3 regions of the Microbispora sp. NPDC088329 genome follow, and region 3 is predicted to be linked to each of the others. Evidence: riboswitches for the same ligand, from Rfam matches in the RefSeq annotation. Region 3 holds a riboswitch; each other region holds the start of a gene.
What was found. A riboswitch is a leader RNA that binds a small molecule or an ion and turns the genes downstream of it on or off. The one in region 3 is predicted to bind cobalamin.
Positions count from the first base shown of each region.

Region 1: it holds a riboswitch for cobalamin, as region 3 does, so the genes downstream of both, cobN (cobaltochelatase subunit CobN) here and AB0O28_RS14390 (ribonucleoside-diphosphate reductase subunit alpha) in region 3, are expected to answer to the same signal.
Region 2: it holds a riboswitch for cobalamin, as region 3 does, so the genes downstream of both, AB0O28_RS09780 (cobyric acid synthase) here and AB0O28_RS14390 (ribonucleoside-diphosphate reductase subunit alpha) in region 3, are expected to answer to the same signal.

Region 1 covers NZ_JBFBIP010000003.1:518,714-524,360, reverse strand. The annotation lists gene AB0O28_RS09820 (precorrin-2 C(20)-methyltransferase) at 1-405, opposite strand, end outside; gene AB0O28_RS09815 (precorrin-8X methylmutase) at 412-1,038, opposite strand; gene cobG (precorrin-3B synthase) at 1,069-2,241, opposite strand; cobalamin riboswitch at 2,314-2,436, shown strand; gene cobN (cobaltochelatase subunit CobN) at 2,490-5,647, shown strand, end outside.
Region 2 covers NZ_JBFBIP010000003.1:510,046-515,692, reverse strand. The annotation lists gene AB0O28_RS09790 (VWA domain-containing protein) at 1-1,389, opposite strand, end outside; gene AB0O28_RS09785 (histidine phosphatase family protein) at 1,386-1,973, opposite strand; gene AB0O28_RS09780 (cobyric acid synthase) at 1,967-3,490, opposite strand; cobalamin riboswitch at 3,543-3,667, opposite strand; gene AB0O28_RS09775 (serine/threonine-protein kinase) at 3,730-5,268, opposite strand; gene AB0O28_RS09770 (FtsX-like permease family protein) at 5,352-5,647, shown strand, end outside.
Region 3 covers NZ_JBFBIP010000006.1:103,292-108,938, forward strand. The annotation lists gene AB0O28_RS14380 (hypothetical protein) at 1-131, opposite strand, end outside; gene AB0O28_RS14385 (tripartite tricarboxylate transporter substrate-binding protein) at 451-1,389, shown strand; cobalamin riboswitch at 1,435-1,664, shown strand; gene AB0O28_RS14390 (ribonucleoside-diphosphate reductase subunit alpha) at 1,798-4,011, shown strand; gene AB0O28_RS14395 (ribonucleotide-diphosphate reductase subunit beta) at 4,008-5,012, shown strand; gene AB0O28_RS14400 (mechanosensitive ion channel domain-containing protein) at 5,056-5,647, shown strand, end outside.

The sequences.
Region 1 (5,647 bases), on a different contig from region 3:
CGTCACGCCGGGGACGACCTCGGCCGGGTAGCGCTGCGCCAGCCGCTTGTGCATGTGCATGTAGGAGCCGTAGAAGAGCGGGTCGCCCTCGCACAGGACGACGACGTCGCGCCCGGCGTCCAGGTGGGCGGCCAGGCGGGCCGCGCAGTCGGCGTAGAAGTCGTCGAGCGCGCCCTGGTAGCCGCCGGGGTGGTCGGTCGTCTCGGTCGTCAGGGGATACTGGAGCAGCTCCTCGATCTGGCCGTCGCGCATGTGGTGGGCGGCGATGGAGCGCGCGATGCTGCGGCCGTGCCGGGCGGCGTGGTAGGCGATCACGTCGGCCGCGCCGATCAGGCGGGCGGCCTTCACCGTCATCAGTTCGGGATCGCCGGGGCCGAGGCCGACGCCGTAGAGGGTACCTGTCACGTCACGTCACTCCTGCTCGCTGGCGATGGCGTTGATCGCCGCCGCCGTCATGGCACTGCCGCCCCGGCGGCCGTGGACAACCAGAAACTCCAGGCCGGACGCCGCGAGGGCGCGCTTGGACTCGGCCGCGCCGATGAAGCCGACCGGAATGCCCAGCACGGCGGCGGGCCGTCCCGCGCCCTCCGCGACCAGCTCGAGCAGCCGGAACAGCGCGGTCGGTGCGTTGCCGACGGCCACGACCGCGCCGTCGAGCCGGTCGAGCCACAGGTCGAGGGCGGCGGCGCTACGCGTGGTGCCGAGCCGCTCGGCGAGGGCGGGCACGCGGGGGTCGCCGAGCGTGCAGACGATCTCGTTGCCGGCCGGCAGGCGTTTCCTGGTGACGCCGGAGGCGACCATCTGCGCGTCGCACAGTACGGGCGCGCCCGCCAGCAGCGCGGCGCGCGCCTTCGCGACCACGCCGGGGGAGTAGCCGAGGTCGGCGACCAGGTCGGTCATGCCGCAGGCGTGGATCATGCGGACCGCGACCCTGGCCAGGTCGCCGGGCAGGCCCGTCAGGTCGGCCTCGGCCCTGATGGTCGCGAACGACCGCCGGTAGATCTCCGCTCCGTCGCGGACGTAGTCGTGCTCGGGCACGGACACCCCTGTTCGTTCGATGGTGTTCGTTCAGTGGCTCACGCGGTAGCCGCCGGGCGTGGCGACCACGTCGGTGACCCGCCCGCGCGGGCGCCCGCAACGACGTTCGCAGCCCGCCCAGTGGATCGGCCCGTCCGGCAGCTCGGGCGTGCCGGTCTCCGCCCAGCGCGCCGCGTCCGCCCGTACGTCGGCCAGCGCCTTCGCGCAACCGGGCCGCCCGGTGCAGGCCGACAGTCTGGCGTACGGCGAGGCCGGGTCGATCACCAGCCCCGCCTCGACGAGCGAATCGGCCACCGGCCCGACCGTCCCGGGCGCCAGGTCGGGCAGCACGACCGTACGCCACGGCGTCAGCCGCACCTCGGCGGGGGTCAGGCCGGCGAGAAGGTCCGCTTGTGCGGGGGTGAGCCTGCCGAGCGGCACGATCACGTCGACCGCGACCCGCCCGTCCGCCTGGGGAAACACCCCGCCCTTACGCGGCTCGGCGGCCGCCACGGTCACGGGCACGGCCACGGGCGCGGCGCCGGGAAGGCGGGCGGCGATCGTCGCGGGGCCGCCGGGGAGCTCGGCCACGCGCCAGGCGTCCCCGCGTACCGACTGGAACGCCTCGGCGGCGGCGAGGGCGACGGCGACGGCGTCGCCGGCGGTCACCGATCTGACCGGCTCGCCCGCGAGCAGGAGCGTCAGATCGCCGCCCAGGTGGTCGACAGGACGGCCGGGCCGCGCGGCGAGCGTCACGTCCGCGCCGAGCCCGAGGACGTCGCGGGTGCCGTCGTCGAGCGCGAACAGGAACCGGCCGGGCAGGCCGGCCAGCGCCGGACGCCCGCACAGGTCCGCGTCCAGCGCCGTCACCAACGGCCGGACGTCGAGGACGCCCGTGGCCGACCGGCCGCTGAGGGGCGAGGCGACGATGTTGCGCACGCGTTCGTGGGTCGCCGACGGCAGCAGCCCGGCGGCGGCCATCCGCGCGGCGAACGCCGCCGGGTCCGCCAGCCCTCGCACCTGGACGTTGGCGCGTGACGTGAGCTCGATGACCCCGTTGCCCAGCTCCCCGGCGCAGGCGGCCAGCTCGCGCAGCGCGTCGGTGGTCAGGGCGCCGCCGGGCACGCGGACGCGGGCCAGCGCCCCGTCCGCGGCGACGTGCACCTGGAGCGCGCCGGGGCAGGCGTCCCGAGCCGCGCGTCCGGAAAAGCCACCTATGACCACAGGCAGGATGCTAACGCCAGTTTTTCGATAGGGCCTCCGTCCCGTAAGGTCGGCGATGAACGATGGCAAGCGGAGGAAGCCGGTGTGAATCCGGCGCGGTCCCGCCACTGTGACCGGGGAGCGAACCCCACCACACGGCCACTGTCGCAAGACGGGAAGGCCGGGGTGAGCGTCGATCCGGGAGCCAGGAGACTCCTGCCGTCGTGCCGCCACGACCCGGGGCGAGGACCCCGAGGGAGGACCCTGCCATGCGCACGGACCAGCCACTCATCGTGCTGTTGTCCACGTCGGACACCGATCTGCTGAGCGCGCGCGCCAGCGGGGCGGCGTTCCGGCTGGGGAACCCGGCCCGGCTCGCCGTGGACGACCTGCCCGCGCTGGTCGAGGGGGCCGGCCTTGTGGTCGTCCGGCTGCTCGGCGGGCGGCGCGCCTGGGAGGACGGGCTGGACGCCCTGCTCGCGGGCCCGCGCCCGGTGGTCGTCCTCGGCGGCGAGCAGGCCCCGGACGCCGAGCTGATGGAGCTGTCCACGGTGAGCGGCGGGGTGAGCGGCGGCGTGTGCGCCGAGGCGCACGCCTATCTCGCGCACGGCGGCCCCGCGAACCTCGCCGAACTGCACGCGTTCCTGTCGGACACGGTCCTGCTGACCGGCCGCGGCTTCGCGGCCCCGGCCGCCACGCCGACCTGGGGCGTGCTCGAACGCGACGCCCGGCCCGGCGACGGCCCGGTGATCGGCGTGCTCTACTACCGGGCGCACCACATGGCGGGCAACACGGGCTTCGTCACCGCGCTGTGCGACGCGGTCGAGGACGCGGGCGGCCGGGCGCTGCCGGTCTTCTGCTCCTCGCTGCGCACCGCCGAGCCCGAGCTGCTCGACGTGCTGCGCCGCGCGGACGCCCTCGTCGTGACCGTGCTCGCGGCGGGCGGTTCGCGGCCCGCGACCGCGTCGGCGGGCGGGGACGACGCGGCCTGGGACGTCGGCGCGCTCGCCGGCCTCGACGTGCCCATCCTGCAGGGCCTGTGCCTGACGACCGGCCGCGCCGAGTGGGAGGACAACGACGACGGGCTGTCCCCGCTGGACGCCGCCTCGCAGGTCGCGATCCCGGAGTTCGACGGGCGGATCATCACGGTGCCGTTCTCGTTCAAGGAGATCGACGACGACGGCCTGACGGTCTACGTCGCCGACCCCGAGCGCGCGGCCCGGGTCGCGGGCATCGCCGTCCGGCACGGCCTGCTGCGGCACGTGCCCCCGCAGGACAAGAAGCTCGTCGTGATGCTGTCGGCGTACCCGACGAAGAACTCGCGGGTCGGCAACGCCGTCGGCCTGGACACCCCGGCCAGCACGGTCGGGCTGCTGGCCCGCCTGGCCGAGGAGGGCTACGACCTCGGCGACGGCTTCCCCGGGCAGGCGGAGCAGGACGGCGACGCCCTGATCCACGCGCTCATCGCCGCGGGCGGCCAGGACCAGGACTGGCTCACCGAGGAGCAGCTCGCGGCCAACCCCGTGCGGATCCCCGCCGAGACCTACCGCGCCTGGTACGACACCCTGCCCGAGGACCTGCGCGCCGGCGTGGAACGCCACTGGGGCGCCCCGCCCGGCGAGCTGTTCGTCCACGACGGCGACATCGTGCTCGCGGCGCTGCGCAGCGGGAACGTCGTGGTGATGGTGCAGCCCCCGCGCGGCTTCGGGGAGAACCCCATCGCGATCTACCACGACCCCGACCTGCCGCCCAGCCACCACTACCTGGCGGCCTACCGGTGGCTGTCGGCCGAGTGGGGCGCGCACGCCATGGTGCACGTCGGCAAGCACGGCAACCTGGAGTGGCTGCCCGGCAAGTCGGCGGGCCTGTCGGCGTCCTGCGCCACCGACGCGGCGATCGGCGACCTCCCGCTCGTCTACCCGTTCCTGGTGAACGACCCCGGCGAGGGCACCCAGGCCAAGCGCCGGGCGCACGCCGTGCTCGTGGACCACCTGGTGCCGCCGATGGCCAGGGCCGAGACCTACGGCGACATCGCCCGCCTTGAGCAGCTCCTCGACGAGCACGCGACGATCGCGGCGATGGACCCGGCGAAGCTGCCCGCGATCCGCGCCCAGATCTGGACCCTCATCCAGGCCGCCCGCCTCGACCACGACCTCGGCCTGAGCGAGCGGCCGCACGACGCCGAGTTCGACGAGTTCATCCTGCACGTGGACGGCTGGCTCTGCGAGGTCAAGGACGCCCAGATCCGCGACGGCCTGCACGTCCTCGGTGCGGCCCCGACCGGCGAGGCCCGCGTCAACCTCGTGCTGGCCATGCTGCGCGCCCGCCAGATGTGGGCCGGCCGCGAGACCCTGCCCGGCCTGCGCGAGGCACTCGGCCTGGCCGAGGACGGCAGCGCCGCGACCGGCGTCGTGGACCGCGTCGAGGCCGAGGCCCGCGCGCTCGTCACCGCCATGGAGGAACGCGGCTGGGACCCTGCGGCCGTCGCCGGCGTCACCGACGACCCGGCGGTCGCGCGGGTGCTGACGTTCGCGGCGACCGAGGTGGTGCCGCGGCTCGCGCGGACCACCGACGAGCTCGACCACGTGCTGCACGCGCTCGCCGGGGGCTACGTGCCCGCCGGGCCGTCCGGGTCGCCGCTGCGCGGGCTGATCAACGTGCTGCCGACCGGCCGCAACTTCTACTCCGTCGACCCGCGCGCCGTGCCGAGCCGCCTCGCCTGGGAGACCGGGCAGGCCATGGCCGACTCCCTGCTGGCCCGCTACCGCGCGGAGACCGGCGAGTGGCCGCGCTCGGTCGGGCTGTCGGTGTGGGGGACCAGCGCCATGCGCACCGCCGGTGACGACATCGCCGAGGTGCTCGCGCTGCTCGGCGTGCGGCCGGTCTGGGACGAGGCGTCGCGGCGCGTCACCACGCTCGAACCGGTGCCGCTGAGCGAGCTGGGCCGCCCGCGCGTGGACGTGACGGTGCGCATCAGCGGGTTCTTCAGGGACGCCTTCCCGCACGTGGTGGCGATGCTCGACGACGCCGTCCGGCTCGTCGCGGGGCTCGGCGAGAGCCCCGAGGACAACTACGTGCGCGCCCACGTCGACGCCGACCGGGCCGCGCACGGCGACGACAGGCGTGCGACGCTGCGCGTGTTCGGGTCGCGTCCGGGCGCGTACGGCGCGGGCCTGCTGCCGCTCATCGATAGCGGCAACTGGCGCGACGACGCCGACCTCGCCGAGGTGTACGCCGTCTGGGGCGGCTACGCCTACGGCCGCGACCTCGACGGCGCGCCCGCCCGCGAGGACATGGAGAACGCCTACCGCCGCATCGCCGTCGCCGCCAAGAACGTGGACACCCGCGAACACGACATCGCCGACTCCGACGACTACTTCCAGTACCACGGCGGCATGATCGCGACCGTCCGCGCGTTGACGGGTCG
Region 2 (5,647 bases), on a different contig from region 3:
CCGCCCCCGGCCACTCGACCGCCGCCCCGCGACGCCCGCCCCGACTCCGGCGACCGTGAGAACGGGCACGCGGAACGGAGCACCGGCCGCGGCCACGTCCTGGGGACGGTCGTCGTCGTGGGCCCGGCCGCCGGAGCCGACGGCGGAGTTCGATTCTTCGGAGCCGGACCCCACGGAGCCGGACCCCACGGAGCCGGACCCTTCTGAGACGCCCGCAGTGCCTTTGGGGGCGCCGCTGCCGGCACCCGGGCCGCCGGAGCCGTCAGGGCCCTCGGACCGGCCGGAGCCGGGCCCGCCGGAGTCGTCGGGACCCGGGCTCTCGGGACCCTCAGGACCGCCGGGATCGTCGGGATCATCGGGGTCCTCGGGGGCGGCGGGCTCGGTCTGGTCGAGGAGCTCGTCGAGAAGACGCTCGTCCAGGCCGGGCGCGTCGAACGGATCCCTTCGACGCCGGTGGGGCAGTGCCAGCCGGGCCGCCACCCGGACGTCCTCCCGGGTCACCACGTCCCGGCCCTGCCAGGCGGCGTGCGCCACCGCCGCATGCGCCGTGACGAGATCGGCCCGCAGCCCGTCCACCCCGAACCCCGCGCAGACGGCCGTGATCTGCCGCAGCCGCGAGTCGGGCAGCCGCACCGACCCGAGGACGGCACGGGCACGCGCGATCCGTGCGGCCAGGGCGGCCTCCTCCGCGGCCCAGCGCGCGGCGAACCCCTCCGGATCGGCGTCGAACGCGAAGCGCCGCCGTACGACCTCGGCCCGCTCGTCCGGCTCCCGCGTCGCGCGCACCTCCACGGTCAGCCCGAACCGGTCGAGCAACTGCGGGCGCAGTTCGCCCTCCTCCGGGTTCATGGTCCCCACGAGCAGGAACCGCGCGGCATGCCGGATCGAAACGGTCTCCCGCTCGACGTAGCAGACCCCGAGCGCGGCCGCGTCGAGCAGCAGGTCCACGAGGTGGTCGTGCAGGAGGTTGACCTCGTCCACGTAGAGCACGCCGCGATGGGCCGCCGCGAGCAGCCCCGGCTCGAACGCCTTGACGCCCTCGGTCAGCGCCCGTTCCAGATCGAGCGAACCGACCAGCCGGTCCTCGGAGGCCCCCACAGGAAGCTCGACGAGGGACGCCGCCCGCAGCGCCCCTGCCGCGTCCGGCTCGTGCGGCCCGTCGGGGCAGCCGGGGTCCGGCGCCCCGGGGTCGCAGTGGAACCGGCACCCCGCCACCACCGCGACCTGCGGCAACTGCGCCGCCAGCGCGCGTACGATCGTGGACTTCGCGGTTCCCTTCTCGCCGCGGACGAGAACGCCGCCGACCCGGGACGAGACCGCGTTGAGCACCAGGGCCAGCTTCAGATCGGCGAGCCCGACGACGGCGCTGAACGGATAGGCGGAGTTCACAGGGCGGCCTTCCTGTTGACGTAGGCGATCCGCCAGCCGCCGTGCCGTGCGGCCAGCTCGGTGCGGGACAGCGGGGCGATGTCGAACAAGGCGGCCCGCGTCGCGGGCAGGCCGAGCGCGTGCGCGAGCGCGGCCCGGACGGGCCCGGCGTCGCAGACGGCGACCACGCGGGCGGCGTCCGCGTGCACCGACTCCAGCCACGCGGCCACCCGCGCGCCCAGCTCGGAAAGGCTCTCCCCGCCGTGCGGGGCGGCGTCCGGGTCGGTCAGCCAGGCGCCGAGACCCTCGGGCTCGGTCTCGGCGATCTCCGCGAACGGCCGTCCCGCCCAGGTGCCGTAATCGGCCTCGGCGAGCGCCCCGGCCACGACCGGCTCGCGCCCGGACGCGGCCCGCGCGGTCGCCACGGCCGCGGGCCAGGGCGCGGCGAAGACCACCGCGTCATCGGGGAGGGCCGGGTCGGTGCGGGCCAGATCGGTGCGGCGCAGGGCGGCGGCCTGCGCCAGCCCCGACGGATCGGCGTCCTCGGGGGCGGGGAAACAGGCGCGGCGTGTGCCGGGCGTTCCCGCCTGGCGAATGATCAACATGGGCCGTTCGCGCCGTTCGCGCCGGGCGGCAGGGCCCGCAGGCCCGGCGTGGGTCCGCTTCCGATGAGCGAGAGCAGCCCGCCGGTGTCGACGTTCCGCTCGACCAGGTCCCCGAGCGCGTCCAGCCGCGCCTCCCGCAGCCCCGCGAACGACAGCGACGGATCGCCCCGGAACTCCCGCCCGGCCGCCCTCGCCACCTCCCCGAGGAAGGCTCGCCGGAACCCGTCGTTCTCCAGCGCGCCGTGCCAGGTCGTGCCCCACACGTTTCCGGCGCGGCACCCGTCGAGGAACGGCTCACCCCCGTCGTGGGTGACGACCCCGTGATGGATCTCGTACGCGCGTACCGGATGCCCGTAGCCCTCGCCGACCGGCCGCCCGAGGGTCTTCTCCCTCGCGAACGCGACGTCGGCGGGGAGCAGCCCCAGGCCGGGCACCGTGCCGGCGCCGGACTCCACGTGGTCGGTGATGGTGCGGGCGAGCATCTGGTAACCGCCGCAGATCCCGAGCACCGGACCCGTCCTGCGGACGACGAGGTCGGCGATGCCGGTCGCGCGCAGCCAGGCCAGATCGTCCACCGTGGCCCGCGAACCCGGCAGGATCAGCAGGTCGGCGTCGGCGCAGGCGGCGGGTGAGGTGACGAAGCCGACCGTGACCCCCGGCTCGGCGGCCAGCGCGTCCACATCGGTGAAGTTGGAGATGCGTGGATACCGCACGACGGCCACCCGCAACGCGCCGTCAGCCGCGGCGCTCCCCGTGTTCCCCGTGTTTCCTCCCGGCCGGTTGTCGAGCGACAGCGAGTCCTCGACGTCCATCCACAGCCCGTCGAGCCACGGCACGACCCCGTAGACCCGGCGCCCGGTCAGCCCTTCGATCATGTCCAGCCCCGGCGCGAGCAGCTCCCGCGCGCCCCGGAACTTGTTCACGATAAATCCGGAAATATGCGCCTGATCGGCGGCGTCGAGCAGGGCGACCGTGCCGTACAGGTGCGCGAAGACGCCGCCGCGGTCGATGTCGCCCACGATGATCACGGGCAGCCCGACGGCCCTGGCCAGCCCCATGTTCGCGATGTCCCCCGCCCGGAGGTTGATCTCCGCCGGGGAGCCCGCCCCCTCGCAGATCACCACGTCGAACTCGTCGGCCAGCCGCCGGTACGACTCCACGGCGATCGCGCGCAGTTCGTCGCGATGCGCGCGGTATTCCAGCGCGTCCACGTCCGCGACCGGCCGTCCGCGCACGACGACCTGGCTACGGCGGTCGCTGCCCGGCTTGAGCAGGATCGGGTTCATGTCGGCCGTCGGCTCCAGCCCGCAGGCGGCCGCCTGCACGGCCTGGGCCCGCCCGATCTCCGCGCCGTCAGCCGTGACGTAGGAGTTCAGCGACATGTTCTGCGCCTTGAACGGCGCGACCCGTACGCCGCGGCGGGCCAGCCACCGGCACAGACCGGCCACCAGCACGCTCTTCCCGGCATCGGAGGTGGTGCCCGCGACCAGCAGGCCGCCGCCGGGCGCCCCGGCCATGGGATGTCCCCCCTGGGGGTGTCCGCGCCCCCGGTAGAAGGTCCGACGGCCGGAGTATCCTGGCTCCCGGATCCGCGCTTTCCCTCAGCCTTCCCGCCCGTGCGGGGCAGTGGCGTGGGTGAGGGTCGCTCCCCGGTGACAGTGGCGGGACCGCGCCGGATTCACACCGGCTTCCTCCGCGTCCGTCGCTTGCGGTGGTCAACATACACCTTCATGCCGGACGTTCCGCAAGTGTGCCGCTATGTGCGTTTCAACGTGGCGATCATGTAGAACGGCTCGTTCTTCGTGACCTCGTTCTCGCCGTGCCCGTTGTAGTCGAAGGTCATCGTCCCGTTGTCGTGGACGGTGAGGTAGATCGTGCCGTTGCGCACGCAGTTGCCCCGCATCGACACCCGCTTCAGGCGCACAGTGGTCCCGCTGACCACCTGGAGTCTGGACCTGCCTACGCACCGGTAGTCGACGAACTGCTCGGTGACGGTGTCGCCGCCCTTCGGCACGGTCAGCACGAGCGTGTCGTACGCGCCGGGCTCGTAGTCCACCCTGCCGCGCCACACGCCCGCGAAGCGTGCCGTGAAGCGCAGGGGCACGCGCGCGGTGGGCGCCGGACCGGGCCCCGAACCGAACGTCGGACTCGGCGCCGGAGCCGGCGTCCGCGTGGGTGTCCCCGCGAGTGTCCCCGTGAGTGAGGTGGCGGGCGAGGGGGCCGGAGTGACGGCGGCCGCAATGTGCCGCGCGACACCGTCGCCGTCACGGCCGCCGTCACGGTCGCCGTCACCGCCGGCGACGCCTCCGGACGGGAGCACGGACAGCAGCACGGCCCCCGTCGTCGCGGCCGCGAGCGTGACCGCCGCCCCCGCGAGCAGCCCACGGCGGCGGCCGGAGCCCCGCCGTGAGGGCACGGTGTCCTGTTCCGGAGAAACGGGACGCCCCGCGGCGGCGAGCAGGCCCGGAACGTCCCCGGCGGTCCCCTCCGGCGCCGCGGCGAGCAGCCGCATCGTGATGTCGAGGATGCCCGGGCGCTGTGCGGGGTCCTTGCGCAGGGCCAGCGCGACGATGGAGCGCAACGGCTCCTCCAGGTCGCCGAGGTCGGGCTCCTGGGTGAGCACGCGGTTCAGCACGGCGGGCAGCGCGTCGCCGCCGAACGGCGGCCTGCCGGTGGCGGCGAACACCATCACGCCGCCCCACGCGAACACGTCCCAGGCGGGCGCGGGCGGCTCGCCGGCGATCTGCTCGGGCGCCATGTAGGCGGGCGTGCCGAGGGCGCCACCGGTCGTCGTGGTCGCGTCGAGACGGCGTGCGACCCCGAAGTCGACGACCCTCGGACCGTCGGGCCCCAGCAGCACGTTGGCGGGCTTGAAGTCGCGGTGGACGATCCCGGCCTGGTGCACGGCGGCGAGTGCGGTCGCGGTCGCGACGGCCAGCCGGTGCAGGGCGGGCCCGGACCGCCGTCCCGCCCGCTGCAGCGTGGGGCCCTCCACGTACTCGCTCACGACGTAGGGCCGCGGGCCGTCCAGGTCGAAGCCGAGCACCCGGGCCACGCAGAACGGCGCGACCCGCCGCGCGGCGGCGATCTCCCGCGCGAAGCGGCGGCGGGCGTCCTCGTCACCCGGCCGGCCCCCGTGCGCCGGCTCGTGCAGCAGCTTGACCGCCACCGGCGCGCCCTCGGCCGTACGGCCGAGGTAGACCACCCCCTGGCCGCCCGCACCGAGGCGGCCCTCCAGCCGGCAGCCGCCGATCTCGGCCGGATCTCCGGGCAGCAACGGCTCCACCGCAGGCATGCAGCCCTCCTCGGCCCGTTTTCCCCTCACCCTAAATGAACGGAACGCTGGCACTTCCCGATCATGCTTGCCATCATGCCGGGATGGACGTGGTGGGGACGGTCCGGGCGCGGCTGCCGCTGGTGGTCCGGCGCGCCCTGGCCGAGCCCCTGCTGCTGACCGCCGCTTTCGGCTCCATCCTGCTCGCGACCACGGCGATCTCGGCGCTCCTGCTGCACGCGGGGTCGGCGACCCAGACGGGCGTGCGCCGGGCCCTGGAGACGGCGCCGCTCGGCGCCACCGCCACCGTCGTCACCTCCTCGGTCACGGCGAGGGACTTCACCGCCGTCGACCGGGCCGTGCGCGCGGGGATCGCCCACGCCCACCCGGAAGTGCCCGT
Region 3 (5,647 bases):
AGCGACGCGTAGTCATTGACGCCATAGAGCGGGTAAAGAGGCAGGGAAACGCTCCACGCGTCTCCCTCGTACCAGTCCTCGTCGGCGTGCGGGTGACGCATCTCTATGAATCCGTAGATGTCGGTGCCCATCCGGACAGGGTAGGGGTGTGAGCGCGAGGCGCGGGCTTCTCCGTGGGCTGTTTCGTCCTCGCACAATCAACTGTGCCTTCAGCCCCGGAACCAGGCAATTCGGCGGCAGCATGTTGCCCGGTGATTGCAGCTTCCTGCTACCGCCCTCCCGCATGTCCACGTCCTCTGGCAGCAAGCGGCAGGGCCCTTGTGCTCCCGCAGGCCACCGCCGCGGCTCGCCTACCGATCGCCGCAGCCGTAACGTCCGTTATGTGGTGACATGGTGTAGTTACTCATAGTCTGTGCGTGTAAGGGGCTCTTCGAGTAGGAGGGTGCCGACATGCGACGCCGTACGGTCCTCGCGCTGGGAGCCCTGGCCCTCGCGGGCGCGTGCGGCGTCCAGGCGCCGCCGTACCGGAGGGAGCTCTCTCTCGCGGTCCCCGGGCCGCCCGGAGGATGCGGAGACGGCGTCGCCGCCGGGTTCAAGGCGCTCATCGAGGGGCGCCGCTGGGCCCGGGCCGTACGGATCAGGCGGGAGACCGGTGACGGCGGGCAGTTGCTCGCCCGGCCGGGCGGGCCGCGGACCGATCTGGTGATCGCCGACCCGGCGCTGCTCGCCGCCTGCGCGCTGACCCGTGACCCGCTCCTGGTCACGAGGGCCGTCCCGCTCGCTCGGCTGGCGGGGGAGTGGGAGGTGCTGGTCGCCTCTCCCGACTCGGGCTACCGCACCTTCGAGCATTTCGCCGCCGCTCTGCTGCGCGACCCCGGCGGGCCCGCAGTGGGCGGCGGCGCCGACCGAGGTCCGGAGCACCTGCTGCTCGGCCTGACCGCGCGGGGCCTGGGAGCCGACCCGCGCCTGCTCCACTACGTCGCGTTCGACACCAGGGCGCAGGCCGTCGCCGCGGTCCTCGACGGGCGGATCGCTCTCGGGTTCGGCGGCAGGCGCGAGGTCGCCCCCCACGTGCGCGCCGGACGGCTGCGGCCCCTCGCCGTCTCCTCCGCCGAGCGGCTGCCCGGAGTGGACGCGCCGACGCTGTCGGAGTCGGGCGTACGGATCGTGTACGCCGACTGGACCGGGCTGATCGCTCCGCCTGGCACGCCCGGGCGGGACGCCCTGCTCGATCTGTGCCGGGCCGTCGCCGGCACTCCGGGATGGCGGAGCCTGTGCGAGCGTAACGACTGGACGCCGATGTGGCTCGAGGGCGACGACTTCCGGCAATGGCTGACCGTCGAGGCGCGCCGTACGGCTCTGCTGCTCAATGATCTCGGATTGCACTGAAAAACACAACTTGTAGGGCCGGTTGCGAGCAGGGCCACAAGATGTAGGATCCATCGCGTTGCTGGTTCACCTAGGTGAGGCAAGAGGGAACCCGGTGCGAATCCGGGACTGCCCCGCAGCGGTGAGCGGGAACGACCGCCGTCACATGGCACTGTGCTGTGTATGAGCACTGGGCGTGGGTGCGCCCGGGAAGCGACGGCCAGTAGGACCGGTGGGGCGTGAGCCCGGCCGGACGCCCGCGAGTCCGAAGACCTGCCAGTGACGGCGCGCGCATGGGCGCGCGCCCCGCGCCGGGCCTCGCGGGAGGGTTCGCCGCACCGTCACGGCACGTCTGTTCCGTGCGCGTGCGCCGCGGCATGCCCCTTCTCCGATCCGGCCGGACACGGAACGACGAGGAGGGGGCATCTGATGACGATCACCGACCCGGCGCCCGGCCTGGCGCGGGCGGACGGCGCGCGCGACGTGGCGGCCGTGTGGCAGGCCATCGAGGAGGCGGCGGCCGGGGTCATCGCCGACCCGGAGAACTCCCGCCGGGCGGCCCGGCTGCTGAACGGGCTGATCGCGGAGGAGGCGGCGGCCGAGGGGGTGCGCACGTTCTCCGAGTCGGTCGCGGCCGCCCACGCCGCCGGGCTGCTGGGCGACGTCGTCGCCGCGTTCGTGGCCGACGAGGCCGAGTCGCTCGACGCGCTGATCGACCCGGCGGCCGACGACCGCTTCGAATACTTCGGGCTGCGCACGGTCTACGACCGCTACCTGCTGCGTCACCCGGTCACCCGGCGGGTGCTGGAACGCCCGCAGCACTTCCTGCTGCGGGTCGCCTGCGGCCTGTCGGCCTCGGTGGCGGAGGCGGCCGAGCTGTACGGCCTGATGTCCGCCCTGGCCTACCTGCCCAGTTCGCCGACGCTGTTCAATTCGGGCGCCCGCCGGCCGCAGCTGTCGTCGTGCTTCCTGCTCGACTCGCCGCGCGACGAGCTGGAGAGCATCTACGAGCGGTACGGCCAGGTGGCGCGGCTGTCGAAGTACTCCGGCGGCATCGGCGTCGCCTGGACGCGGGTGCGCTCGCGCGGCTCGCTCATCCGGGGCACCAACGGCCTGTCCAACGGCATCGTGCCGTGGCTGCGCACGCTCGACGCGTCGGTGGCGGCGGTCAACCAGGGCGGCAGGCGCAAGGGCGCGGCCTGCGTCTACCTGGAGACCTGGCACGCCGACATCGAGGAGTTCCTGGAGCTTCGCGACAACACGGGCGAGGAGTCGCGCCGCGCCCACAACCTCAACCTGGCCAACTGGGTGCCCGACGAGTTCATGCGCCGGGTCGAGGCGGATGGCACGTGGTCGCTGTTCGACCCCAAGGAGGTCCCCGAGCTGACCGACCTGTGGGGCGAGGCGTTCGACGCCCGCTACCGCGAACTGGAGTCCGCCGGGCGATATGTCCGGCAGGTGCCCGCCCGGGCCCTGTACGCCCGGATGATGCGCACCCTCGCCCAGACCGGCAACGGCTGGATGACGTTCAAGGACGCCGCCAACCGCGCCTCCAACCAGACCGCGCTGCCCGGCAACGTCATCCACCTGTCCAACCTGTGCACCGAGATCCTGGAGGTCACCAGCGACGGCGAGACCGCCGTGTGCAACCTCGGCTCGGTCAACCTGGCCGCCCACCTGACCCCCGAGGGTGACGCCGTCGACTTCGGCAGGCTGCGCGCCACCGTCCGCACCGCCGTGCGGTTCCTGGACCGGACGATCGACCTCGGCTTCTACCCGACGCCGGAGGCGGAGGCGGCCAACCGGAGGTGGCGGCCCGTGGGGCTCGGCGTCATGGGCCTCGCCGACGTGTTCTTCGCGCTGCGCCTGCCGTTCGACTCGCCCGAGGCGCTCACGCTGTCGACCCGCATCGCCGAGGAGATCGCGCTCGCGGCGTACGGCACCTCGGCCGACCTGGCCGTCGAACGCGGGCGCCACCCCGCCTACGAGGAGACCCGGGCGGCGGGCGGCGTGCTGCACCCCGACCACTTCCCGTGCGCCCCTGCGCATCCCGAGGAGTGGGCCGCGCTGCGGGCCAGGATCGCGGAGACCGGGCTGCGCAACTCCCTGCTGGTCGCGATCGCGCCGACGGCCACGATCGCCTCGATCGCCGGCTGCTACGAGTGCGTCGAGCCGCAGGTGTCCAACGTCTTCAAGCGCGAGACGCTGTCGGGAGAGTTCCTCCAGGTCAACCGGTATCTCGTGCGCGATCTCCAGGCCCTCGGCCTGTGGACCAGGCCGATGCGCGACGCGATCAAGCTCAACGACGGCTCGATCCAGGACATCACGACCATCCCCGACGAGATCAGGGCGCTCTACCGCACCGCCTGGGAGCTTCCGCAGAAGGCCCTCATCGACCTGGCCGCCGCGCGGCAGCCGTACGTCGACCAGTCGCAGTCGCTCAACCTCTTCATGGCCGCCCCCACCATCGGCAAGCTCTCCTCGATGTACGCCTACGCCTGGCGGTCGGGCCTGAAGACCACCTACTACCTGCGCTCCCGCCCGGCGACGAGGATCGCCCAGACGACCGTGCCCGCGGTCGCCCCGGCGGAAGCCGTCGCCTGCTCCCTGGAAAACCCCGAGATCTGCGAGGCCTGCCAATGAGAACGATGCTGCTCGACCCCGGTATGGACCTGACCCTGCGCCCGATGCGCTACCCCGGGTTCTACGAGAGATACCGCGCGGCGATCAGGAACACCTGGACGGTGGAGGAGGTCGACCTCGCCTCCGATCTCGCCGACCTCGCGACCCTGGACGAGGGGGAGCGGCACCTGATCAACCGGCTCGTGGCGTTCTTCGCGACCGGCGACTCGATCGTGGCCAACAACCTCGTGCTGAACCTCTACCAGCACGTGAACGCCCCCGAGGCGCGGTTGTACCTGAGCCGCCAGCTGTTCGAGGAGGCGGTGCACGTCCAGTTCTACCTGACCCTGCTGGACACCTACCTGCCCGACCTCGACGAGCGGGTCAAGGCGTTCGCCGCCGTCGAGCACATCCCGTCGATCCGCGACAAGGCCGAGTTCTGCTTCCGCTGGATCGACTCGATCAGCGAGCTGAGCCGGCTGGAGACCCGGGAGGACCGGCGGGCCTTCCTGCTCAACCTCATCTGCTTCGCCGCCTGCATCGAGGGACTGTTCTTCTACGGCGCCTTCGCGTACGTCTACTGGTTCCGCTCGCGCGGCCTGCTCGGCGGCCTCGCCACGGGCACCAACTGGGTGTTCCGCGACGAGTCGATGCACATGGAGTTCGCCTTCGAGGTGGTGGACACCGTGCGCCGCGAGGAGCCGGACCTGTTCGACGCCGAGCTGGCGGCCCAGGTGACGCGGATGATGGAGGAGGCGGTCGCCGCCGAGCTCGCCTTCGCCCGCGACCTGTGCGGCGACGGGCACGGCGTCATGAGCGCCGACAACATGCGGCGCTACCTGGAGTACGTCGCCGACCGCAGGCTCGCCCGGCTCGGCCTGCCCGTGCGGTACGGCACGGACAACCCCTTCCCCTTCATGGAGTTCCAGGACGTGCAGGAGCTGGCGAACTTCTTCGAGCGCCGGGTCTCGGCTTACCAGGTGGCCGTCGAAGGCGACGTCAGCTTCGACGAAGCCTTCTGATCTCGCTGTTTTCGGCGCTCCCATAAAGGGCAAAGGGAACCCCATGACGACGACAGGGGGCGCCGTCACAGCGGCAGCATGGAACTGGGCGACCTTGGCGATCGCGGTGGCCACGGCGATCGCCGCGGTGGAACTGGTCCGGCGGGTGCTCAAATCACGCCTGATAGGGGAGCGATGGGCGCTCGCCGGGCCGTTCGTGCGCCGGTGCACCTGGCCGGGCTTCGCCTCGGCGGTGGTCGGCACCGTCAAGGCGGCCTACGACCCCGACATGCCGGGGTCGGACTCCCACGGCTTCCAGCAGGTGCTGTCGCTGCTGCTGATCGCCTGCGTGACCTGGTTGATGATCCAGGCCGCGTACGCGGTGACCGACGTCGTCCTCGACCGGCTCACGCGGGTGGAGGGCGAGCGCAACCGCAGGGCCCGGCGCATCCGCACCCAGATCGCGCTGGTGCGCCGGGTGTCGGCGGCGGTCGTCGTGGTGCTCGCGCTCGGGGCGATGCTGTTCACCTTCCCGCAGGTGCGGGCGCTCGGCGCGGGGCTGCTCGCCTCCGCCGGGATCGCCGGTGTGGTGGGCGGCATCGCGGCCCAGTCCACGCTCGGCAACATGCTGGCCGGGCTGCAGCTGGCCTTCAGCG